Urbifossiella limnaea: one gene and its partner. The protein of the gene in region 2 binds, or shares a complex with, the protein of the main gene of each other region. Links are inferred from orthologs where the notes say so. Each region holds a gene or a part of one and is shown on either strand. Other genes may lie near its edges.

Region 1 (11,829 bases), 5.6 Mb from region 2 along the record:
CCGCACGCCGCCGCCGAACTATCCCCGGAGCAAGCCGCCGCCCTCGCCCGGGTGCTGGACCTCCAGGCCGGCTGGGAGAACCACCGGCACGACGCCGCGGCGGGGGACGCCCACGGCCCCGGGCTGCGGGAGCGGCAGCGGCGGTACGAGGCGTACCGGGCCGCCCTCGCCGGGTACTCGGCCCGCCACCGGGCGGTCGACCTGCCCGAACTCAACCTCAGCACGCCGGAGCGGGTGGCTGGGTGGTGCCGGGTCGTCCGGGCGGTGTGCCGGCAGGCCGGCCCCCAGGCCGACGCCCCGGCGCAGGTGGCCGAGAAGGCGTACCGACTGGCCGACCGCATCGCGGCCCGGCTCGGTGTCGCCCCGGCCGACCGCGACGATCGTGCGGAAGGAATGGGCGGGGTGATCGCCGGGCTGGACGCGGTCGTGGCGTGGTGCGACGGGCGGGCGGGCGGGCGCGTGGCGCCGCGACCGGAGCCCGCCCCCACCCCGGTCGGCGAGCCGATCCCGATGACGGCCCACGACCCGGTGCCGGTTTCGGCCGGGTGGCGGGCGGCGTAAGCCGGTCGATGTCGCCGCCGGGCGTGCCGGGATCGCGTTGGCGAATCCGCCCGGTACGGCCGACCCCGGCCCACCACGTGGGTGGGGGCAGGGATTACGTACCGCAGAACGTCCGGTAGCCGCTTTCGTCGGCGGGCGGGTCTCGGTACTCCGCCAGCTCGGGCCGGTCCGCGTACGGCGCCGCCAGCGCGTCCAGCAACCGCCGGAGCGCGGACAGGTCGTCGCGCTCCTCAGCGGCGGCCAGCGCTTCCTCGACCCGGTGGTTCCGCGGGACGACCGCCGGGTTGACCGCCCGCATCCGCTCGTAGGCCGCAGCCTCAGGCTGCCCGTCCCGCGTGAGTCGCTCGTGCCACTCGGCGGCCCACGCCCGGAACTCGGCGGCCTGATACCGGTCGCCGGCCGGCGGCACGCCCGACGACAGGTCGCGGAACGTGTTGGTGAAGTCCGCCCGGGTGGTCCGCATCCACGCGAGCAACCGGCCGATCAGGTCCGCGTCGCCGTCCTCCTCCCCCCGCAGCCCGAGCTTCTGCCGCATCCCGGCGAGCCAGTACCCCCCGAACCGGGCCGGGAACTCGTCGAGCACGCCCGTGGCGGCCGCGACCGCCTCCGCCGGGTCGGCGGCGATCAGCGGCAGGAGCGTCTCGGCGAACCGGGCGAGATTCCACTGGGCGACGTGCGGCTGGTTGCCGTAGGCGTACCGGCCGCCGTGGTCGATCGAGCTGAACACCGTGGCCGGGTCGTAGGCGTTCATGAAGGCGCACGGCCCGTAGTCGATCGTCTCGCCCGAGACGGCCACGTTGTCCGTGTTCATCACCCCGTGGACGAACCCGACGAGTTGCCACCGGGCGACGAGCGACGCCTGGCGGTCCGCGACCGCGCGGAGAAACGCCAGGTACTTGTCGGGGGCTTCGACCAGCCCGGGATCGTGCCGCGCGATTGCGTAGTCGGCCAGCGCCCGCAGCACGCCCTCGCCCCGGCGGGCCGCGTACTCGAACGTGCCCACCCGGATGTGGCTGGCGGCCACCCGGGTGAGGATCGACCCCTTCCTGGCCGCCCCGCGGTAGACGGACTCCCCGGTGGTGACGACGGCCAGGCTCCGGGTCGTCGGGATGCCGAGGGCGGCCATCGCCTCGCTGACGACGTACTCGCGGAGCATCGGCCCGAGCACCGCCCGGCCGTCCCCGCCGCGGGAGTACGGCGTTCGCCCCGACCCCTTGAGCTGAACGTCGACGAGCCGGCCGTCGGGCGTGCGGTGCTCGCCCAGCAGGACGGCCCGGCCGTCCCCGAGGGTGGTGAACCCGCCGTACTGGTGCCCGGCGTAGGCCTGCGCGATCGGCCGGCTCCCCTCCGGGAGGCACTGCCCCGCGAACACGGCCGCGGCGGCCGCCGGGTCCAGCGCCCGGAGGTCGAGGCCGAGGTCGGTCGCCAGTGGGTGGTTCAGGACCGAGACGCGCGGCTCCCGTACCACGGCCGGTTCGGCCGGAGTAAAGAGGGCGTCCGGGAGCCGCGCGTAGGTGTTCTCGAACCGCCAGCCCGCGCCGCCCCGTCCCGCGGTCGGTGCCGTCAATGCGCTCATCCCGTGCCCCGTCCGGTGCGTGTCGGGTCTCCAGTTGGATGGAGATAGGAGGCGGACGGGTTCGGGTCACGGCCCAGGGGCGTGTGGACCTCTACCGGGGCGGTCGGGTCGGGCGTGTTTCCAACTTCTCGACGTACCTGTCACACGCCGCGGTCCGCGGCGTACGACCGGCGGAGAGTCCCGGCCAGCGCGGGCGGTGACGTGTCGGCCCGGCAGAAGCGGAACGCCGACGGCGTCCGGAAGCGGGCCGAGGAGTTCGACCGCCGGCGCCAGGGTTGACGTCCGCCGGCCTCCCGCCCACACCCGCGACCCTCCGACCGACCAGGCCGTGGTGCCGGGCGACGGACCCGAGATCGTGGAAGGGATGGAAACGGGTTCTGGACGAGCGGGTGGGGTCGAGCATTTGCAGGCGGGCCCGGCGGGAGGGAGGGGCAGGGCGGGGGTGACGGGTGGTAGGTAATCGGGAACGGGAGGGGATGCAACACGCTCGCCGCCCGCGTGCCGTCACGCCGCGGGGCGGCACACCTGCCACGCGGCCTCTTGCCGCGCGGTCCGCTCCGACTCGTCCAGGCCCGCGACGTCACTGCCGACCCCCACGGGGTTCTCCCCCACGAGCACCGCGAGGAAGGCACACGGGGCCAGGTACGACCCGGCCGGCGTGGGGTGACTCTGGTCCCGGTCGTGCAGGACGGGCCGCTCGTGCTCGCGGAGGAACGACTGCCAGGCCGGCCGGCACGACCGTCGCGCCCAGTTCCCGGCCGACGGCCGTGTACGCGTCGGCGATGGCCGGCCGGAGGTCGGGTGGGATGGCGTCCCACAGGTCGGCGGGGGTCGAGGCGGCCGGGCAATGCCGGAGGATGGCCGGAGTCGCCCGGCCCGATCACGCCCGACTCGACAGGGCGTGAACGGTTACGTTCCCACAGCGCGAAGCGATTTGGTTTGCGCCGCCCGCCGTACCCGCGCCACGCCGTGGCCTGCGCCGGCGGTCGCCTCCTTCACCACGTACACGGGGCGGCCCTTCGCCTGGTCGTACACCCGCGCCGCGTACTCACCGAGCACCGCCGCCACGCCCAGCCCGCACGCCGCCAACAGGTGCAGCGCCGTCAGCAGCACCAGCCCCACCCGCGCCACCGGCTCCGACAGCGGCACCAGCAGCGCCACCGCGCACACGCACAGCAGCCAACTCGCCGCCGTAATCGCCACGCCGGCGCCGGCCGCGAGTCGAGCCGGGGCGGGCGAGAACGACAGTAGGCCGTCGGTGGCGAACCGCAGCATCCGCCGCAGCGTGTACTTCGACACGCCGCCCTGCCGCGCCGCCGGCTCGAACGGCACCTCGGCCACGCGAAAGCCCAGCCACTGCACCATGCCGCGCACGTACCGGTGGGCCTCGCGCAGCCGGCCGAGCTCGTCCACCGCCCGCCGCGACAGCAGCCGGAAGTCGGCCGCCGCCGGCCGCACCTCCACGCTGCTCATCCGGCCCAGAACCTGGTAGAAGGCCCGCGACGACAGCCGCTTGAACCACCCCAGCCGGCGGTCGTCGCCGCGGATGGTGAGCACCACGTCGAACCCGTCGCGCCACTTCGCCACCAGCACCGGGATGAGCGCCGGCGGGTGTTGCAGGTCGGAGTCGAGCGAGACGACGGCGTCGCCGGTGGCGTGGTCGAGGCCGGCGGTGAGGGCGGCCTGGTGGCCGAAGTTGCGGCTCAGCGACACGTAGCGGACGCGCGGGTCGGCGGCGGCGAGGTCGCGGATGACGTCCAGCGTGCGGTCGCGGGAGCCGTCGTCCACGTAGAGGAGTTCGAGGTCGTAGTCGGCGGCCAGCGGCTCGACGGCCGGCACGAGCGCGGCGTGGAACCTGGGGAGGACGTCCTCCTCCTCGTAGGCCGGGCAGACGACGCTGAGGCGCGGGCGCGCGGGCATGGAGACGGCCTTCGGGGTCGGTCGTGTCGGCCGGCGGCTCAGGCCGCCCGGCTCGCCGGTCGGGTCGCGCACAGCTCGCTCGGCCGCGTCAGTGCGAACCCCGCGGCACGGATCAGGTCCGGCAACTCCGGCCGGCGGAAGAGTACCAGCTCGCTCACCCGCCGGTGCACGTACTCGTCGTCGGCGACCGCGTCGCGGCCGACGAGCGTGAGGTCGTGGTAGCCCGGGTGGCACATCAGCTCGACCGCCCGCCCCGGGGTGTGCTCCAGCCAGCGGGCGTGGAACCGCGCGTCGGTCACGAACGGCGGGTCGGTGACGCCGGCGAGCCAGTCGCAGCCGGGGAAGCCGGCGCGGTCCAGGTCGCGCGCCTGCCGCCGGCCCAGGGCGTTCAGCACGACGCGCTTCACCCGCGCCCCCGGCACCCGGGCGAGCAGCCGCCACGGCTCGCGCACCCGCCGCACGAACGGCCGCTCCGGCCGGGCCGCCAGGAAGTCGAACAGCACCCGCAACATCGGCCGGAACAGCGACGCGTGCTGGTGCGAGTTCACGAGCCGCGGCGGGGCGCCGGCCAACTCCACGAACCGCCGGTGCTGCGCCGCCAGCTCGGCGGCCACCTCGGCCGGGTTCATCCGCCCGAGCAGCGACCGCCGCATGAACGCCCCGAGCGGCCAGAACGTGCCGTCCGACCGCACCAGCGACGGCACCCGCGCGGCGGGCAGGATCGGCTGATCGAGGGTGAGGTTCGGGTGCCAGCCGAGGTCGAGCGGGCGGCCGGCGCGGTTCCAGGCCGTTACGGCGGCCGGGGCGTGCGGCGAGTTCACCAGCAGCGTCGTGCCCGTCACGAGCCCGGCCGCGGCGAGTTCGAGGATGCCCCGGTCGGTGTCCGGGCCGATACCGAAGTCGTCGGCGATGACCACGAGCTGGCGCGACAGCCCCATCGGCGTCCCTGCCGGTGTAGCGAGTCTCCGGGGCGCGAATCATCGCGGGAAACGATTCGGGCGACCCGCACTATTCCGAAACCACAGTCGGAATGCAAGATCGACCGCGGAAGGGGCGCAGGTTGGGGGGACTACCCGGCAGCGGCGAGCGGGGCGTCGATCGTGACGTGGACTTCGATGAGGGCACGAATCTGCTTGTGACAGCAGGTGCAGCCGTCGCCCGCGCCGGTGGCGTTGCGCACGTCCTTGACGGTGCGCAAGCCCAGCGTCGTGACGGCCTCGACGATCCGCCCCTCGGTAACCTTGAGGCAGCGGCAGACGATACGGTCCTCGCACCCGCCGCAGGGGCCGGCGCACGGGTCGGGGCAGAGGCGGTCGTCCAGCTGCGGGAGCGTCATCGGCGGGTTCCAAACCCGGTCGTGGCGGGAACGCGAACCTTGTTGAGATTGCGTCTCAGCAAACTGTACCCGCCGCGGCCGCGGATGTCAACCGGGGGCGCGGGAAAAGCGCCTCGCTTGCGGCTTCGCGGACCCTGGCGTAACATCACCCGACCTGGGGGCCGGCGGGTCGGCCCGACCAACTGGAGGGACTCAGATGATGCGGCTGTCCGCGTTCGGGGTGGGGCTGGCGGTGGTGCTGGTGCTCGGCGGGACGGCCCGCACCCGCGCCCAGGACGAACCGACGAAGATCGTCGGCGTGTGGGAGGTGACCAAGGCCGGCGACCTGCCGCTGGGGAGCACCATCGAGTTCGCCAAGGACGGCAAGTTCACCGTGAAGGTGAAGGGCGAGAAGGACGAGGTCGGCACCGGGACGTACGCGGTGGCCAAGACCAAGCTGACGGTGAAGCTGAAGTTCGGCGACGCGTCGTTCGAGCAGTCGGCGGAAATCAAGAAGCTGACGGCGACGGAACTCCACCTCCTCGGCGACGACAACAAGACCGAGGAGTTCAAGCGGAAGTAGGTCACGCCCGCAGGGTGCCGACCACGTCCGCGACGCGGCCGGCGCCCGCCTCCGCCAGCGCCGCCGGCAGCGCGTCGGCGACGCGGGCGCTGGCCGACGGGTCGTAGAAGTTCGCCGTGCCCACCTGCACCGCACTCGCCCCGGCCACCAGGAATTCCATCACGTCGTCCACGGTGGCGATGCCGCCGACCGCGACCACGGGGATCGCCCCCAGCTTGGCGATCCGCCACACCGCCCGCAGCGCCAGCGGCTTGATCGCCGGGCCGCTCAGGCCGCCGGTCACGTTCGCCAGGATCGGCTTGCGCCGCCGCCAGTCCACGGCCATCCCCACGAACGTGTTCACCGCCGTGACGGCGTCGGCGCCGCCGTCCGCGGCCGCCTTCGCAATCACGGTGATGTCGGTGACGTTCGGCGTCAACTTGGCCAGCAGCGGCAGGTCGGGGCAGGCGTCGCGGCAGCGGCGGACGATGCGACGTGTCAGTTCGGCGTCCACGGCGAAGTCGGTGCCGCCGGACACGTTCGGGCAGCTGAGGTTCAGCTCCAGCGCCGCCAGCCCGGTGCCGCGGGCGTGAACCTTCGCCGCCATCTCGACGAACTCGTCCTCCGTCTTGCCGGCGACGTTGCCGATCACGGCCGTGGGGAGGGTGCGGAGGTACGGCAGGTGGTGGTCGAGGAAGTGGTCGAGGCCGTCGTTGTCGAGGCCGATGGCGTTGAGCATCCCGCTGGCGGTCTCGACGGTGCGCGGCGGCGGATTGCCGGCGCGGGGCGCGGCGGTGACCGTTTTGGGGACGACGCCGCCGAGCTTGGCGAAGTCCACGTAGGGGGCCATCTCGCGGGCGTACCCGAACGTGCCGGACGCGACCAGCACGGGGTTGCGCAGGCGGAGGCGGTTGAGGGCGACGGTGAGGTCGGGCATGGGGGTGTTGTATTCTTCCGCCGCTCGCGGCGTAGCGCGGCGTACCCCCGCCACGCCGCGAGCGGCGAAGCCCCGAGCCTCGCCGCCCCCGTCGCGCGCCAATATGTTCGCTGGGACCGCGAATCCCTCTCCGTTACGTTCCCCATCCCGACCCCCGGAGGCCGCTGTGGCGGTGATCGAGACGCGGGAGCTGCGCAAGACCTACGGCAAGATCGAAGCCCTCAAGGGCGTGTCGCTGCGAGTCGAGCCCGGCCAGGTGTACGGTCTCCTCGGCCAGAACGGCGCCGGCAAGACCACACTCATCAAAATCCTCCTCGGCATCGTCCAGAAGACCGCCGGCGACGCCACCCTGCTCGACCACGCCGCCGGCGACGCCGCCACCCGCCGGCGCGTCGGCTACCTGCCCGAAGACCACGCCTTCCCGGTGTACCACAGCGGCTACTCGCTCATGGACTTCTACGGCCAGCTGTACGGCGTCAGCGCCGACGACCGCCGCAAGAAGATCCCCGAGATGCTCGAGCAGGTCGGCATCGCCGGCCGCATGCACTCGAAGATTCGCACGTATTCCAAGGGCATGAAGCAGCGGCTCGGCATCGCCCAGGCCATGTTCCACGACCCGCAGGTCATCTTCCTCGACGAGCCGACCGACGGCGTGGACCCCGTCGGCCGCCGCGAGATCCGCGACCTGATGCAGCGGCTCAAGGAGGACGGCAAGACGATCTTCCTCAACTCCCACCTGCTCGGCGAGGTGGAACTCATCTGCGACCGCGTCGCCATCCTGCAGCGCGGCGAACTCGTCCGCGAGGGCACGGTCGCCGACCTGACCAAGCAGGTCGGGCTGTTCGTGATCGGCGTCGCCGACGGGCAGCAGTTCCCGGCCGACGACGTGATCCGCCTCGGCTACAAGGTGACGCCGGCGGCCGGGCGGTACGAGGTCGAGCTCCCCGAGGGGAAGGGCATCGACCCGGTGCTGGCGCTGCTGTCCGAGAAGGGGCTGCGGCTGCGGCACCTGGTGGAGAAGAAGCAGAGCCTGGAAGACCTGTTCGTGTCGATCGTGGACGCGGCCGAGCCCGGGACGGACGGCCGCCCCGGCAAGGGCGTCCGCCCGGTCGGCGGCCCCCGGCGGAGGAGCTGACCGTGCAATTCCTGGCGTTCCTGAAGGACAGCTACCGCGAGGCCCGCAACGGCTGGATGCTCCAGATCATGCTGGTGCTGGCCACGCTGTTGATCGTCCTGGTGGCGAGCATCGGCTACCGCCCGATCACGCTGCAGGACCGGCTCGACGCCGAGTTCAAGATCATGCGCTGGGCGATGAGCCACAACCCGCAGGCGTTCGAGGAACTCGGCCGGCCCGAGTTCGGCGTCGAGAACTTCACCAGCACCAACGCGCCTCAGCCGTGGCGGGCCGACTACACGTTCGACTACGTGGTGAAGGTGAACAAGGAGGGGGCCGACCTCCGCAAGCTCCAGCGGCAGGGCATCCCGCTCGGCCGGGAGCGGATCCGCTCGCAGTTCCGCGACGACCTGGCCGGCCAGTACGAGACGGTCGAGGTGACCGGCGGGCCGCCGGAGCTGGAGCCGAAGGAGAAGGAGAAGGGGAAGGGGCCGGACGAGGAGGCCGAGGGGAAGGCCGACAAGAAGAAGGACGACGGCCCGCCGCCGCCGCCGGAGGCGCGGTACCACGTGGTCGTGCGCGGCAGCAAGGTGGACGACGAGCTGGCGTGGCCGCACCAGGTGACGGTCCTGTTCGCCTTTGACCCGCCGGGCATCACCCCGTCGCTGCGGGACGGCGTGTACCTGACCGAGGACTACCTCGTCAACGGCATCGGCGCCTGGGTCCTGCTGCTGGTGTCGGTGGTCATCACGGCCGGGTTCATCCCCACCATGCTCGCCAAGGGGAGCCTCGACCTGATCGTGTCGAAGCCGATCGGGCGGACCCGGCTGCTGGTGTACAAGTACCTCGGCGGGCTGATGTTCATCTTCCTGCTGACGGCGTACACGGTGCTCGGCGTGTGGCTGGTGATCGGGCTGCGGTCCGGGCTGTGGTCGCCGAACTTCCTCATGGTCATCCCGCTGCTGACGTTCTTCTTCGCCGTCCTGTACGCCGTCAGCACGCTGGCCGCGGTGCTGACCCGGAGTACGATCGTGGCCATCCTGGTGACGGCCGTGGCGTGGGGGCTGATGTGGGGCGTCGGCAAGCTGAACACCGCGGTCGAGGACCGGCAGGCGGCGCTGAAGGAGGCGGAGGCCGCGCCGCTGAACCCGCGGGCCGGCCCGCCGGACCCGGACGGGCGGGTGTGGTTCGTCTTCGGGCCGGGGTCGTGGCCGTTCGTGAAGGCGGTCCACTACGTGACGCCGCGGACGTACCAGCTGGACGAGCGGCTCGGCCGGGTGATCGCCGAGGGCGTGCTGACGCCGAACCAGCTGAAGGCGCAGAAGCTCGACAAGCCGCCGCGGGCGTCGTGGGCCGAGATCCTCGGCGTGTCGGTCGGGTTCATCGCCGTCGTACTCGGGCTCGGCTGCTGGCGGTTCGCGGGGCGGGACTACTAGGGCGAGCGGCCGGCGTGAGCCGGCTGTTCCCACGCGCATCTGATGCGCGTGGGAACAGCCGGCTCACGCCGGCCGCTCGCCAGGTAACCGTTCCCCCCCCAGCTCGCCGAAGCGTTTTTCGTCGATCCGCTCGAACCGCACCGCGTCGCCGACGCGGAGCGGGAAGAACCCGTCGGCCACGTCCACCACGACCAGCGGCGTCCGGCCGATCAGGTTCCACCCGCCCGGCCGCGGCAGCGGGTACAGCCCCGTCTGCCGGCCCGTCAGGCCGACGCTGCCCGCTTCCACGCGCAGCCGCGGCGACGCCAGCCGCGGCACCCCGCACAGCTCCGGCGGCAGGTAGCCGAGGTACGGGAAGCCCGGCACGAACCCGACCGCGTAGACGGTGTACGCGCCGCCGGCGTGGAGGCGGATCACGTCGTCGGCGCGGAGGCCGGTGTGCTCGCAGACGCGCGGCAGGTCCGGGGCCATCTCGTAGCAGACCGGGATGGTGTGCGACCGGGAGACAGGAGACAGGAGACAGGAGACAGGAGCCGCCCGCTCCCGGTCCGCGAGCCACACCGTGACCGCGGGTGTTCCGATCACGTCCGCGTCGAAGAAGACGCCGACGGTGGCGTATGCCGGCACCACGTCGTGCAGCCAGTCCGGGGCAGCGGCGCGGACGGCGGCGGCGAACCGCACCGCGGCGGCCTCGTCGGGCAGGGTGGCGAGCACGGCCGCGTCGCCGAGCGGAACCAGGGTCACGGGGCGGCTCCGGGCTTCGCCGCTCGCGGCGGAGCAAACCCGTAGTTTATCGCGCCCCGCGGCGTAGAATGGCGGTTCGTCCTCCGCACCCCCCGACCCCCCCACCGCATGTCCGTCAAGAGCCTGCCGCTGTCCGCGCCGCTTCGCACTCCGGGGGCTGATGCCCCCGGCTCGGGGAAAGGCACCTTCGCGTTCGTCTCGTTGGGCTGCCCCAAGAACACCGTCGACTCCGAGCGGATGCTCGGCAAGCTCGCCACCGAGGGCTACGCCCTCCGCCCCGACGCCAGCGGCGCCGATGTCGTCGTCGTGAACACGTGCGGGTTCATCGAGTCGGCGCGGCAGGAGTCGCTCGGCGTCATCCGCGAGATGTTGGCGCTGAAGGACGCCGGCAAGCTCGGCGCCGTCGTCGTCGCCGGGTGCATGGCCGAGCGGCAGCGCGAGGTGCTGCTGGAGCAGGTGCCGGGCGTAGATCAAATTCTCGGCGTGTTCGGCCGCGAGGAGATTGCCACCGTCGTGGACGCGGTGCAGGCCCGCCGCCGCGGCGGCGACGCCGACCTGTCGGCGCTCGACCTGTTCCCGCCCGCGCCGGTGCGGGCGCTGGAGGACACGGCGCGCCTGCGGATCACGCCGCGGCACTTCGCGTACCTGAAGATCAGCGAGGGGTGCGACCGCCTCTGCACCTACTGCGCCATCCCGAAGATGCGCGGCAAGCACGCCACCAAGCCGATCGAAGAAGTGCTGAAGGAGGCCCGCGAGCTCGCCGCCGACGGCGTCCGCGAGCTCATCGTCGTGGCCCAGGACACGACGTACTACGGCATGGACCTGTACGGCCGCACCCGCCTCGCCGACCTGATCCGCGAGTTGGGGAAGGTGGACGGCATCGAGTGGGTCCGCGTGCTGTACGCCTACCCCGAGCACTTCACCGACGAGGTCGTGGAGGCGCTGGCGACGACGGACAAGGTGATCCCGTACCTCGACATGCCGCTGCAACACATCAACGACCGCGTGCTGCGGCGCATGGTCCGCCGCGTGGACCGCGCCGCCACCGAGGCGCTGCTGGGGCGGCTGCGCAAGAACCTGCCGGACCTGGCGCTGCGGACGACGTTCATCGTCGGCTTCCCGGGCGAGACGGACGCCGAGTACGAGGAGCTGCGGCGGTTCGTCGCCGACTTCGGGTTCGAGCGGCTCGGCGTGTTCCCGTACTCGCCGGAGCCGGACACGCCCGCGGCCAAGCTCGACGGCCACCTCCCCGACGACGTGAAGGCGGCGCGCGTGGCTGGCGTGATGGAGGCGCAGCAGGCGGTGGCCTTCCGCTGGGCCGAGGCGCAGGTGGGGCGCGACCACCCGGTAGTGATCGACGGCCCGGACCCGGAGTTCGCCAGCCACTTCCGCGGCCGCACCTACGCCGACTCGCCGGACATCGACTGCGCCGTGCGGGTGAAGGGGAAGGGGCTGCGGGCCGGCGACTTCGTGAAGGTGAAGGTGACCGCGGCCGACGGCTACGACCTGGCGGGGCGCGCGGTCGGGAAGCCGTGGTGATCGGGTTCCGCCGCTTGCGGCTTAGCGCTGCCCCGCGCTAAGCCGCAAGCGGCGAAACCCCGAGCCATAACCCTACCGCGGCGCCCGCAGCACCTCGATCGCCTTCGCCAGCACCCGGTCCTCGA
Region 2 (11,758 bases):
CACGGCCGACGAGAACGGCGTCGGGCCGGGGAGGGGGATCGCACCGGGCGTGGCCGGCGCCGGGGCCGAGTTGGCCGGCGGCAGCCAGTTGTCCGCCGGCATCCACGGCGGCGTCGGGCCGAACTGGAACCCGCCGGGGATCGGCCCGTTCGGGTTCGGGAAGCCGGGGATCGCCTGCGGCGTCGCCCCCTTCATCGCCGGCCCGATCACCTCCAGGCCGTGCCCGTGGTACCGGGCGATGTCCGGCACGCACCACTCCATCCGCCGCGCCTCCTCCGCCAGGATGCGGGCCTGGTCGGCCTCGTTGCGGACGATGTGCGGCGTCATGATGATCAGGATCTCGCGCCGCTGCACGTTGTGCGTCCGGTACCGGAACAGCGACCCGACGTACGGGATGTCCTGCAGGAACGGGACGCCGTTCTGCGCCCGCGTGTCCTGGTTCGTGATCAGCCCGCCGATCACCACCGTCTCCCCGTCGCCGGCCAGGATCGTCGTCTGCACCGTCTGCACGTTGATCGGGAACGCCGTGCCCGCGGTGCCGACCGCGACCGGGTTCGCCGCCGGGCTGGCGATCTGCGGCTCGACGCGCATCAGCACCTTGCCGTCCGGGTTCACCCGCGGCGTCACCCGCAGGGTCACGCCGGTCGCGGTGTACGTCACCCCCTGGACGGTGCCGGTGGCGTTCTGCGAGATGTCGCCCGGGATCGGGAAGTTCTGGCCGACCTGCACGTACCCGGTCTGGTTGTCCGTCACCTGCACCTGCGGCCGGCTGGTGATCTCGGCCCGGCCCTGCGTCTTGAGCGCCCGCAGCAGCAGGTTGAACGACTGGCTCTGCGCGCTGAACACGAACCCGCTCACGCCGCCGGCCCCGACCCGGCCGACGCCCAGGTTCCCGAGCCCCTGGAAGCCGACGACGCCCTGGTTGAACAGGTTGCTGTTCGGCAGCGCCGACACCGGCGTGGTGTTGAAGTTGAACCCCGGCGTGCCCGGCCCGTTCCCGGTCGTGCCGCGGCCGAAGATGATCGGCGTCTGCAGCCCCACCTCGGCCCCGAACTCCTCGTTGTTCGACAGCTGGATGTCGGCGATCGTCACCTGGATGACGACCTGCGGGGGGGCGGCGTCGAGCCGCTCGATCATCCGCTTCAGCTCGCCGAAGTACTGCGGGCTGGCCGAGATCAGCACCGTGTTGCTGACCGGCTCGGCCACGATCACCACGTTCCGCAGCAGCTGCTGGTACGACGTGTTGAACCCGGCCGGCGTGATGACGTTGGCGACCGAGTTGGTCATGAACGTCTGGAGGTTCTGCGCCACGTCCGCGGCGGCCTGGTTGCGCAGCTTGTACACGTCCATCATCCGCTGCGGGGCGTCCGTCGCCTCCAGCCGCATGATGACCGCGCCGATCGTGTCCAGGTCGTTCTGGCTGCCGGCCACGATCAGGCTGTTCGTCCGGTCGTCGACCGAGATGCGGAGGTCGATCAGGCTCGCCCCCGGGCCGGGGTCGGCGCCGAGCGTCAGCAGCGGCCGGGCCGCCGTGGTGCCCTGGTTCAGCCCCCCCTGCTGCTGGCCCTGGGCGCCGCCCTGCCCGCCGGGCGTCAGCCCGGTGCGGTTGGTGCCGCTGAACAGCTGCTGGAGGGTGATGCCGGTCAGTACCGCGTCGGCCTTCGTGAGCGTGAACACCTTGATGTTCGACGACGCGGCGGCGACCGTGTCGAGCGAGGTCATCAGGGCGTCGATCAGCTCGATCGTCTTGTCCGGGGCGGTGACGACGATGCCGTTGATCCGCGCCGCCGGGATGATGTGGACGTCCGCCAGGAAGCCGCTCTCCACCGGCTTGCCGTCGGCGCCGACGAACTGGAGCGTGTTACTGCGGGTGGACAGGCCGCCGCCGGACGTCTGCCCGACTTGCGGGACGGTGGCGTTGAGGCCCGGCACGTTCTGGCCGATGCCTGCGCCGCCGCCGGGCTGCTGGGTCAGCCCCTGGAGCCCCTGGAACGCCCCCTGCTGGCCCTGCCCCTGGAGCCCCTGGAGGCCGCCCTGACCGCCCTGGGCGATCGTGGCCAGGTTGCCGATGGCCCCGATGTTCCCGGCCCCGGTGACGCTCTGCTGGTACCAGCGCTGCGACGCCTGGAGGTTGGGGTTCACCGTGTTGGCGGTGATGGCCTGGATGAGGATGCCGGCCACCTCGTCGGCCAGGCCGTTGCGGAGGCGGTACACCTTCACCCGGTTCTTGGCGATCGACGTGGCCGAGTCGAGCTGCAGCAGCAGCGCCTCGATGTCGGCCATGTCGCTCGGCGCGGCCTGCACCAGGACGCTGTTGCTGGCCAGGTCGAACGAGATGCGGACCTGGCTGCTCGGCGGCCCCTCGTTCGGGAACCGCTGGCTGTACAGCCACTGGATCTGCTGGGCCACGATCTGGGCGCTGGCGTTCTTCAGGAAGATGCTCTTCGGCCGCACGTCGAGCCCGTTGGGCACGTCGAGCCGGTCCACCTCTTTGATGATGTCCTCGAACCGGCCCTTCGGCCCGGCGATGAGGAGGCTGTTCGTCCGCGGCATGGCGATGACGTAGACGTTCTGCGTGGCGCTCGGCGCACCGGTGAGGGCGCTCAGGGCGTTGCCCGGTGTCGTCTGCCGGGCCGAGCTCGGCACGATGTTCCCGCCCGGCCCCACCTGCACCTTCGAGAACACGGTGTTCAGCGTGCCGGCGATGATGTTGGAGTCGGCGTGCTTGAGCGACACCATCCGCAACTCGGGCTCCAGGCGGTTGCCCTGCCCGACGCGGATCGTCTCGAGCAGCCGGAGGATGAGCTCCATGTCCCGCTGGTCGCGGGCGGTGAGGACGAGCACGCCGAGGTCGTTGATCGGCGTGGCGGTGACGGGGCCGCGCGGCGCGGCCACGCCGACGCCCTCACCGGGGAGCGGCACGCCCGGCCCCGCCGGCAGCGGCGTGGGCGGCTGCATCGTCGGGGGCAGCGCCGGCGGCTGCTGCACGGCCGGCAGCTGGTGACTGACCTGGACGATGTTCGGTGCCAGCCGGCGGCGCGCGCCGGGCAGCGGGACGGGTTCGTTCATCACCGCCCCGGTCGTGAAGTACCACGGGTCCGGGTCGGTCTCGGGGTCGTAGATCGTCCGGCTCATCGCCGGGGGGGCGTCCTTGCCCCGGTAGTCAAAATTTACGGGGCCCTCCCCGCCGAAGCGGGCCTGTCGGCCTCCTCGTCCCCCCGCGGCTCCCCCGCCGGGTCTCCCTCCGCCGCCGCCGCCCTGGAAGCCGCCGCCGCCCGGCCGGGCTCCGCCGCCGCCGAGGCCGGGGAACCCGCCGCCGCCGCCGAGGCCGGGGAACCCGCCGCCGAGGCCGGGGAATCCGCCGCCGCCCATGCCGCCGGCACCCTGGCCCTGACCGGTGCGACCCTGGTTGCCAGTGACGCGGCTGTTGGCGCTGTCGCGGCCCTGCACCGCGTCAACCAGTTGCTGCAACAGCGCCGGGTCGATCCCCTGGATCGGCACCACCCGCACCACCTCGGCGCCGTTCGTGGGCGTGGCGCTGTCGAGCTGGTCCACGAGCGCCTTCACCTCGCGGAACAGCGTCTCGCTGGCCAGAACGACGAGGCTGTTGGTGCGCTCGTCCACGCCGACGGACATGGCCGGCGGCCGCTGCTGGTTGCCCTGACCGCCGCCGCCCTGCGGGACGAACGGGAACAGCGGGTTGACGCCGCCGCCGCCGCCGCCGCTCGGCGCGATCGCCGTCTTGAACACGTCGCGGACCACCAGGACCATGTCGGCGGCCTCGGTGTTCTTCAGCGTGATGACGTTCGTCCGCTGGATGGCCTCCGAGTCGGTCTCGCCGCTGTCGATGACGTTGGCGAGGAGCCGGCGGATGGTGAGCAGGTCGAGCTGCGTGGCCTTGACCACGATCAGCGAGTTGCTGCTCGTCTCGGCCACGACGCGGACGCGGTCCTTGGACGGCGTGCCCGCGGCGCCGCCGCCGAGGAGGCCGCCCAGAAGCCCGCCGCCGCCGCCGCCGCCGAGGAGCCCGCCGATGAGGCCGCCCGGCCCGCCGCCGCCGCGGCCGCCACCGCCCTGGCCGCCCTGGCCGCCCTGCTGCTGCGGGCCGTTGAACACCTCGGTGACCACCTTCGACGCCTCGGCCGCGCCGACGAACTTCAGGCGAATCACCTCGAACAGGTTCTCGTCGGGCTTGGCCTGGCTCGTGTACAGCCGGACCAGCTCGCCCACCAGCGCCAGCGCCTCCGGGTCGCCGCTCTCGATGACGAGGCGGTTGCCGACGACGGTGATGTTGACCGGCTTCAGCTCCTGCTTGGCCGGGTCGACGATCTGGGCCAGGACGTAGCGCGGGTCGTACGGCCCGGACGGCAGCTGCGACTTGCGGGTCCCGCCGTTCGGCAGCGGGGCCGGCGGCGGCATCGTCAGCGGGGCGGGCGGCCCCATCGGGTTGGTGCCGGGGATCGGCCCGGACGGGATCGGGTCGGTGAGCGGGCGCGCCGGCCGCGGCTGGAAGTTGGCCGGCCCGTTCGGCCCCGACAGCAGGTTGTTGATGATGACCGGGTTCTTGTTCATCCCCCGCATGGCGTTGGAAATCGCCTCGGCCAGGATGCCTGCGTTGCCGTTGTCGAACTGCAGCGTCAGCCGCGAGCCGGCCGGCACGTTCGGGCCGCCGGGGATGGCGTTGGGGTCGAGCGCGCGGATGGCGCGCTCGGCGTCGTCCAGCTGCGTCTGCGTGCCGCGGAAGAGGATGCCGGGGTTGAGGCCGGTCTGCGGCTCGAGCACGGGGCCACCGCCGGCGATGCCGGACGGGAACAGCTTGCCGAGCGTGGTGGCCGTCGTGGTCGGGTCGAGGTTCTGCAGCGCGATGAGCTTGGTGACCAGCGCCCCGTTGTTGCCCGCGACCGGGTCGCTGCCGCGGAGCTGGGCCAGCACCTCGGCGTGCTCCTCGGGCGTGCCGTAGACCATGATCTGGTTACTGGTCGGGATCGACTGCACGCGGATGGCCGGGTTCTTCTCCTGGATGATCTTGGCGATGGCGTCGGCCGTGCCCGGCGCGACGGCGTGCGTCCGCAGTTCCGGCGCCGCCGGCACGATCTCCTTCTGGTCCGGGCTGGTCTTCTTGTCGAAGTTGGTGATGATCTCCTGCGCCAGCGTGATCTTCTCGGGCGGCGCCGTGATGAGGACGGCGTTGCGGCGGTTGTCCACGACGATCTGCACCGTCTTGGTGCGCGACCCGGCCGACGGGTAGGTGGTGTTGCGCGGGTCGCGGCGCGGGTCGTTGCCGCGCGGGTCGCCGCCGCCCTGGCCCGGGAAGTACGGGTTGCCGCCCGGGAACCCGAAGCGGGGGTCGGTCGGGAACGCCGGTGCGGCGGCGCCGGTCCCCTCGATGCGGGTCTGGTCGTCCTTGAGGAGCTGCTGCAGCACCGCGGCCATCTCGGGGGCGCGGCGCCACTTGCACACGTGGGTGATGCTCTCGGCCTGGCCGCCGCCCTTCTCGTAGTCCTCGAGCGTCTTCGAGATGCGGCTGATGTTCCCGGCCGTGTCCATCACCTGGATGGCGTTGGCGTTGGTCAGCAGCACGGCCCGGCCGAAGGGCGTGAGCATCTTGTCCACTTCGGGCATCACCTCCGACGCGGAGATGGCCTTGAACGGGCCGACGTTGCACAGCACGATCTCGGTCTTGCCGCGCTTGGACAGCTCGGTGTGCTCGATGCGCTGGAGCAGGGTGGGGTCGATCTTCTCGTCGGCCGGCTGGATGTAGAACGACGCCTGCCGGCGGATGATCATGAACTTCTGCGGGATCATCGCCTCGTTCAGGAGGTCGGTGACCTCGGCGAGGGTGAACTTCCGCGCGGGCCCCGGCGGCAGGATGGTGACCGAGCCGGTGGGCCGCACGGTGGTGACCAGGATGAGCCCGGTCTCCTTGCCGTACCAGTCGAGCACGGTCTGCCAGGGGGCGTTGTCCCAGCTGACGGTGACCGTCCGCGGCTCCTCGGCCTTCGGGGCCGGGGCGGCGGCCTTCGGGTCGGCCTTGTCCGGCGCCTTGTCGGGGACCGGGGTGGGGGCGGGGGCCGGCTGCTGGGCCGACGCGCGCTGGAACTCGGCGACGACGACGGGCGGGGCGATCTGCGGCGACTGGGCCGCGGCGTAGGTGGTGGCCATGCCGAGGCCGGCGGCGGCCCACATGGCGGTCGGCACCCACCGGCGGCGCTTCCAAACCGGGGCGTACCGGGTGCCGTCGATCTGGCTCATGGACTTCCCCCATCCGACTGCGGGCGGGTCGGCGGCGGCCGAAGGGCCGCAGCCGCGGCGCGCCCCGTTCCCCCACGGTGCGCGGCCGGCCGCCTACAAGTCGTCACGAACGTGTCGCGGGTGTTTACCGTCCGCCGCCGGGGTAAGCAACGGAGAACTGCCGTCGCCAGCAGTTTTTAATCTACGCCCAGTTTACCAGTTCTTCCGGGCCGCGGGGGTGAGAGGGGGGTGAGAGAAGCGGGGTTGTTACGAAGGCGAAAACAGGTGCCGCGAGCGGGGCAACTGGGGTTGGCGCCGGGGGGCCGATGCCGTTTGCTGAAGGGACCACACCGAGGGCCGGACGCGATGGGCATGCAGGACTACACGGCGAACCAGCAGAAGATCATCAAGCGGTACTACGAGAACATCGACCAGATCTCGCTGCAGCGCCTCGCCGAGTTGGTCGGCGACCTGTACCTGGCCACCGGCAAGAAGCTGGCGAAGGCGTGGGAGGCGGCCGCGGGGTGTATGCAGAAGCTCGGCGTGCCGCAGAGCCGCATCGACCACCTGCTGGCGCAGAAGAAGCCGGAGATGGTGGCGACGCTGGTGAAGGAGCTTTCGGGGAAGGAGTGAGGAGTCTTCGGGAGTCGGTGGGAGTGGAGGAGTTAGAACCTGGCGTTACTCCTCCACTCCCGAAGACTCTCTTACCCCCGCGTCGTGACGTAGCCCCGCAGCAGCCCGCCGAGTTCCTTCACCCAGCCGCGCAGGCCGGCGAACTCGGTCCGGTCCACGGCCGCCTCGCGGGCCACCAGGTACACGGCGTCGGCCGCCGGGCAGGCCGCGTCGCGGTCCGGCAGCACGCCCCACACGCCGGCGTCGATCAGCACCCAGTCGTACCACTGCCGCAACTGCTCGGTCAGCTTCGGCAAGTCGTCGGCGATGCCGGGCGGCGGCGCGGCCGGGTTCCCGCCCGCGGCCAGCACCTGCAGGTTCGGCACGGCCGTCGCTTGCGCCGCCCACGCCAGCGGCACCGTGTGCCCCAGCACCTCGACCAGCCCCGGCGCGGCCTTCAGCCCCATCATGCGCGCCACGCCCGGGCGTGTGATGTTGGCGTCGGCGATCAACACGCGGCCGGGCGTCTCGCGCGCCAGCGTGACGGCGAGGTTGAGCGCCACCGTGGTGGTGCCCGACTCGCCGGCCGCGGCGGTGAAGAACAGCACCCGCGGGGCGTGGTCAGCGAACTGCGCCTTCACCTCGTCGCGGAGCACGCGGTACTCGCCGCTGACGGGGTGGTCCGGGTGGTGGAAGGCCACGAGCGCCGCGTCCGGCCCCTCGCTCGGCTCCGGCGCCCGCACGCGGCCCGACAGGTCGTGGAAGCTGACCGAGAGGTAGCGCGGCGTGTCCGTCGCGAGGCGCGGGAACGGCCGTGCGTCGGCCGCGGGTTCGGCCTTCGCCGTGGCCGGCAGCGGCGGGAACTTGACGACCGCGGGGCCGGGCGAGAAGACCGCCCCGCCCGGGGCGCCGACCTCGACGAACGGCGCGTCGTCGGTCGCGGGGATGAAGTCGTCGGCGGGCGCGGGGCGGGGCGCCGCCCACGGGACGGACGGCGCCCCGCCGCCGCCTCCCGTCGTCGGGCCGTTCCACGCGCTGAACATCCGGCTCATTCCCTGCCCCCGTGCGGCCCGGTCCGACCCCGGCTCCCCCTGCCGTCAGGCCGACCGCTTCCGTGCCGCCTTTTGCTTCGTCCCGCGCGCCGGCCCCGCATCACCGGCCGCCGGCCGCGCCCGTAAGGTTTTCCCCGCCGGCCGCGCCGCCGGCGCCGGTTCCGCCGGTTGTTCCTCCGGCACGGGAATGCTCAACCGCCCCAGCGCCTCGACCGCCGCCTCGGTGTCCACCGTGTCGCTGCCGACGGCCGCGGCCAGCTCGCCGGCGACGGCCGCCGCCTGGTTCAGGACCCGCGGCATGCCGCCGCAGGCGCGGGCCAGTAGGTCGAGCGCCTCCAGGTCGAACACTTCGAGCGGACGCCCGCCCGCCGCTTCGATCTGATGCCGCAGGTACTTCACGGACTGCTCCGCGGTCAACGGTTCGAGGTGCGGCCGCGCCGCCACCCGCTGCGCCAGCGCCGCGTGCGCCGGCTTCGCCAGCATCTCGCGCAACACCGGCTGCGCCACGAGCACGGCCACCGCCGCGGCGCCGGCCGGCGTGTCGAGGTTCGCCAGGAGCCGCAGTTCTTCGAGCGCCTCGGCCGTGAGGTGCTGCGCCTCGTCGACGAGCAGCACGGTGGGCAGGCCGCCCTCGGCCGCGGCGAGAATGTGCGCCGTGACGGCGAGGCGGAGTTCCTGCTCGTTCAGCCCCTGGTACGGCTGGTTCAGGTCGAAGAGGATGGCCTGCAGCAGGTCGGCGGGGCGGGCGGCGTGAACGGTCGGCAGCACCGCACGCGGCACCGCCGTCGGGAGGCGGCTCAGCCAGCGCCGCGCGACGAGCGTCTTGCCGGTACCGGGGAGGCCGTCGAGCAGCACGAACGGCTCGCGGCGCGACAGCGCGGCGTCGAGGTCGGCCGCGGCGGCCTCGTGGGTGGGCGCGGGGAAATAGGCGAGCGGGTCGGCCGCGGGACGGAACGGGCGGCGGGCCAACCCGAAGTGCGACCAATCCACGTCGCCACCTTTTTCGCGCGAGGCGTGAGGCCGGAATGATTCCCCACGGGGTTATCGGCGGCGGTCGCGGCGGGGCTTGAGGCGCAAGTGGTTGGCGCCGCGTGTTGCGCAGATTGTGCCGGATTTTCCGCGGAATTTCGGCGCGAACGGCATTCAACTTCTCTCTTGGCGCCGCAGCACGTCTCGGTATAGTTTCGATCTCTCAACACGACCCGCCGCGGGGCGGATGGCACGGAGGCCGCGCATGAGCAGGACGCTCAGCCTGGTTCACGGCGGGTTGACGGCCGCGCGGGAACTGATCCGCCGCGGCCGCCGCCCGGAAGCGCTGACCCGCCTGCGGCAGCTGCTCGCAGGGTCGGACGTGGCTCCGGCGGCCGCCGCCGAGGCGCACCGATTGGCGGCGGAACTCCTGATCGACTTCGACCGTTTCGGCGCGGCCCGGCGGCACCTGCGTGCCGCGCTCGGGCTGGAGCCCGGCTGCGCCGCGACGTTCTACCTGGCCGGCCTGGCGTCCGAGCGCGACCCGGCCGGCGACGACCGCCGGGCCGCGGTGCGGTTCCGCCGGGCGAGCGAACTGGAGCCGACGAACGCCAACTACCGTGCCGCCTTCGGCCGGGCGCTGGTGCGGGCGAACCTGGTGAACGCCGGCGCCCGCGAGCTGGAAGCCGCGGCCGCTCTGGCGGCGGGTGATCTGACGGTGCTGCGGCTGGTGGTGAGCGGCCTGCTCGAAGCGGGGCGCTCGGCCGCGGCGCAGCGGGTGGTCCTGAAGGCGCGGTTCCTGCGGCCGGCGTGCGCGTCGGTGGCGGGGTTGTGGAACCAGGTGCGGTTCGAGGCGGCGCGGCAGTCGCAACGGAGCCACAGGGGCGCGCAGGATGCGCATGCGGCCAGGGAAGGCCGCCCCCTGCTCCCGTTCCTCCGCGTCGTGGGCGCCGAGGGCTGGCGCAGCGACGTGGTGTCGGCACCGCGGCCGCACCTCGCACGGCTGCGGGCGACGCGGGGTTAAATATCAACGCCATGAGCGGGGTCGCGTCAGCGCCCCGTGCGACCGCGGAGCTAGCATGCTCCGCGGTCGCACGGGGCGCTGACGCGACCCCGCTCGGTTGCATTCACGCGTGTCGCTTTACTCCCACGCCAGCGCCGCGGCGTCGAAGACGGGGCCGTCCACGCACACCCGCTTGTAGTCCCACCCGTCGGCCGTCTTCACCTTCGTCACGCAGCTGAAGCACGCCCCCACGCCGCACGCCATCGGCGTTTCCAGCGACACGTGACACGACACGCCCCACCCGGCCGTCAACTTCGCCAGCGCGTGCAGCATCGGCTCGGGGCCGCAACCCACCACCGGCCCGCCCGGGCCTTCGGCGGCGAGCAACTGGGTCACGAACCCCTTCGTGCCGAGCGAGCCGTCGTCGCTGGCGAGCTTCACGGTCACGCCCGCGGCGCGGAAGTCGTCCACGCCCGCCGCCAGCGCCGCGGTGCGGACGCCGTAGTACAGCGTCACCCGCCGCGCCCGCCGGCGTGGGGCGTCACCGCTGTAGCCGCGCGCGCCGAGCAGTTCCCGCGCGTACGCCAGGAACGGCGTCTGCCCGATGCCGCCGGCGACGAGCCGCACCTCGTCCACGCTGCCGACTTCCGGGAACGGCTTCCCCAGCGGCCCCCACACCTCCAGCGCCTCGCCCGCCTGCACGTCCACCAGCCGGCCCGTCATCTTGCCGACGACGAGGTACACCACGTCGAGCGCGGCGCTGTCCGGCGACAGGTCGTAGAGCGCGAACGGGCGGCCGAGCAGCGGGTCGGACGTGCCCGGCAGCCGCAGCATGACGAACTGCCCCGGCCGCACCGCCGCCGCCACGTCGGGGCAGTGCAGGCGGACGCGGTACGTCCGCTCGGCGAGGCGGACGTGTTCGAGAACGCGGGCGGTGCGCTGGAACATGGCGGGTGCGGCGGAGGAAGGAGCGGTCAGCGCGACTTCGGCAGCGGACGCCAGCCCTTGGGGCGGGCCGGCGACCGGGCCGGGCCGGGCCGCGGGCCGGCGGGCTTGAACGCGGCGCCCGGCTTCGCGGCCACGGGCTTCCCCGCGGCGCTGGGCTTGGGGCCGGCCGGCTTGAACGCGCCGCCCGGCCGCGGCCCGGCGGGCTGGGGCGCGGCGCCGGGCTTCGGCGCGGCGGGTCGGAACGCGCCGCCCGGCCTGGGACCGGCGGGCTTGAACGCGGCACCCGGCCGCGGGCCGGCGGGCTTGAACGCGGCGCCGGGGCGCGGGCCGGTGGGCTTGGGCCGGGGCGTCAGCTTCATCCCGTCCGGGATCGCCTTGGCCGCCTTCTCCTTCAGCTTGGCGATGCGCTCCGACGCCAGCGCCACCCACCGCCGCAGCTCGACCAGCTCGGGCTCGCTCACCCGCCGCGCCTTCCCCTTCGCCAGCTTGTCCAGCTTCACCGGGCCGATCGCCACGCGGCGGAGCTTCAGCACCTTGTGCCCCTGCTCCGCCAGCATCCGCCGGATCTCGCGGTTCTTCCCTTCCGTCAGCACGATGCGCAGCCACGTGCTGTCGCCCTGCGGCTTGAGCCGCCGCACGTCCGACGCCCGCACCTTGCCGTCGGACAGCCACACGCCGTCGAGCAGCTTCTGCAGGTCGTCAGGTCCGGGCTTGCCGGCGACGAGCACGAGGTACGTCTTGGGGATGCTGAACCGCGGGTGCGTCAGCGCGTGCGCCAGCTCGCCGTCGTTGGTCATCAGCAGGAGGCCTTCGCTGGCCTCGTCGAGCCGGCCGACCGTATACACGCGCTGCTCGACGTGCGGCAGCAACTCGACGGCGCGCGGGCGGCCGTCGGGGTCGTCGTTGGTGCAGAGGTAGCCGACGGGCTTGTTGACGGCCCAGT

Evidence for each region.
Region 1: the proteins of ETAA1_RS27635 (region 2) and ETAA1_RS04740 are in contact, whole or in part, in a crystal structure (PDB 5UE9), measured with the Lactococcus lactis proteins. The link is inferred for Urbifossiella limnaea from one-to-one orthologs. Residues at the interface, in WP_023189152.1 of Lactococcus lactis: Leu4, Gln5, Ala47, Ser48, Met49, Leu50, Leu51, Arg52, Arg53, Met95, Leu98, Arg223, Met224, Ala225, Cys226, Ile228, Gly229, Ala230, Cys231, Tyr232, Ala233, Val235, Glu236, His237, Asn243, His244, Ala245, Lys247, Glu250; in WP_025017116.1 of Lactococcus lactis: Gly25, Phe27, Phe29, Glu32, Tyr33, Lys35, Tyr36, Lys48, Phe56, Thr60, Pro61, Arg62, Val63, Ala64, Glu65, Thr66, Ala67, Ser68, Gly69, Met70, Ile74, Gln77, Pro223, Glu251, Phe274, Ala275, Pro277, Phe278.

The regions. Positions count from the first base shown.
Region 1 is NZ_CP036273.1:1,169,688-1,181,516, forward strand. The notes cover bases 4,915-7,833. They hold ETAA1_RS04740 (dihydroorotate dehydrogenase), read right to left. Parts: upstream 6,872-7,833; coding sequence 5,957-6,871; downstream 4,915-5,956. Other genes in these bases: ETAA1_RS04725 (carbohydrate deacetylase), read right to left, coding at 4,915-4,995; ETAA1_RS04730 ((2Fe-2S)-binding protein), read right to left, coding at 5,127-5,393; ETAA1_RS04735 (lipocalin family protein), read left to right, coding at 5,590-5,955; ETAA1_RS04745 (ABC transporter ATP-binding protein), read left to right, coding at 7,038-7,833. Outside these bases: ETAA1_RS04710 (hypothetical protein), read left to right, coding at 1-561; ETAA1_RS04715 (protein adenylyltransferase SelO), read right to left, coding at 656-2,137; ETAA1_RS04720 (glycosyltransferase family 2 protein), read right to left, coding at 3,047-4,057; more of ETAA1_RS04725, read right to left, coding at 4,096-4,914; more of ETAA1_RS04745, read left to right, coding at 7,834-8,006; ETAA1_RS04750 (ABC transporter permease), read left to right, coding at 8,009-9,421; ETAA1_RS04755 (5-oxoprolinase subunit B family protein), read right to left, coding at 9,485-10,165; 30S ribosomal protein S12 methylthiotransferase RimO, read left to right, coding at 10,274-11,704; ETAA1_RS04765 (S41 family peptidase), read right to left, coding at 11,777-11,829.
Region 2 is NZ_CP036273.1:6,800,817-6,812,574, reverse strand. What follows is about bases 8,911-11,758. They hold ETAA1_RS27635 (dihydroorotate dehydrogenase electron transfer subunit), read right to left. Parts: upstream 10,816-11,758; coding sequence 10,006-10,815; downstream 8,911-10,005. Other genes in these bases: ETAA1_RS27630 (pseudouridine synthase), read right to left, coding at 10,842-11,758; ETAA1_RS27640 (hypothetical protein), read left to right, coding at 9,130-9,888. In the rest of the region: ETAA1_RS32465 (secretin N-terminal domain-containing protein), read right to left, coding at 1-6,252; ETAA1_RS27655 (hypothetical protein), read left to right, coding at 6,604-6,864; ETAA1_RS27650 (tyrosine-protein kinase family protein), read right to left, coding at 6,936-7,895; ETAA1_RS27645 (ExeA family protein), read right to left, coding at 7,941-8,885.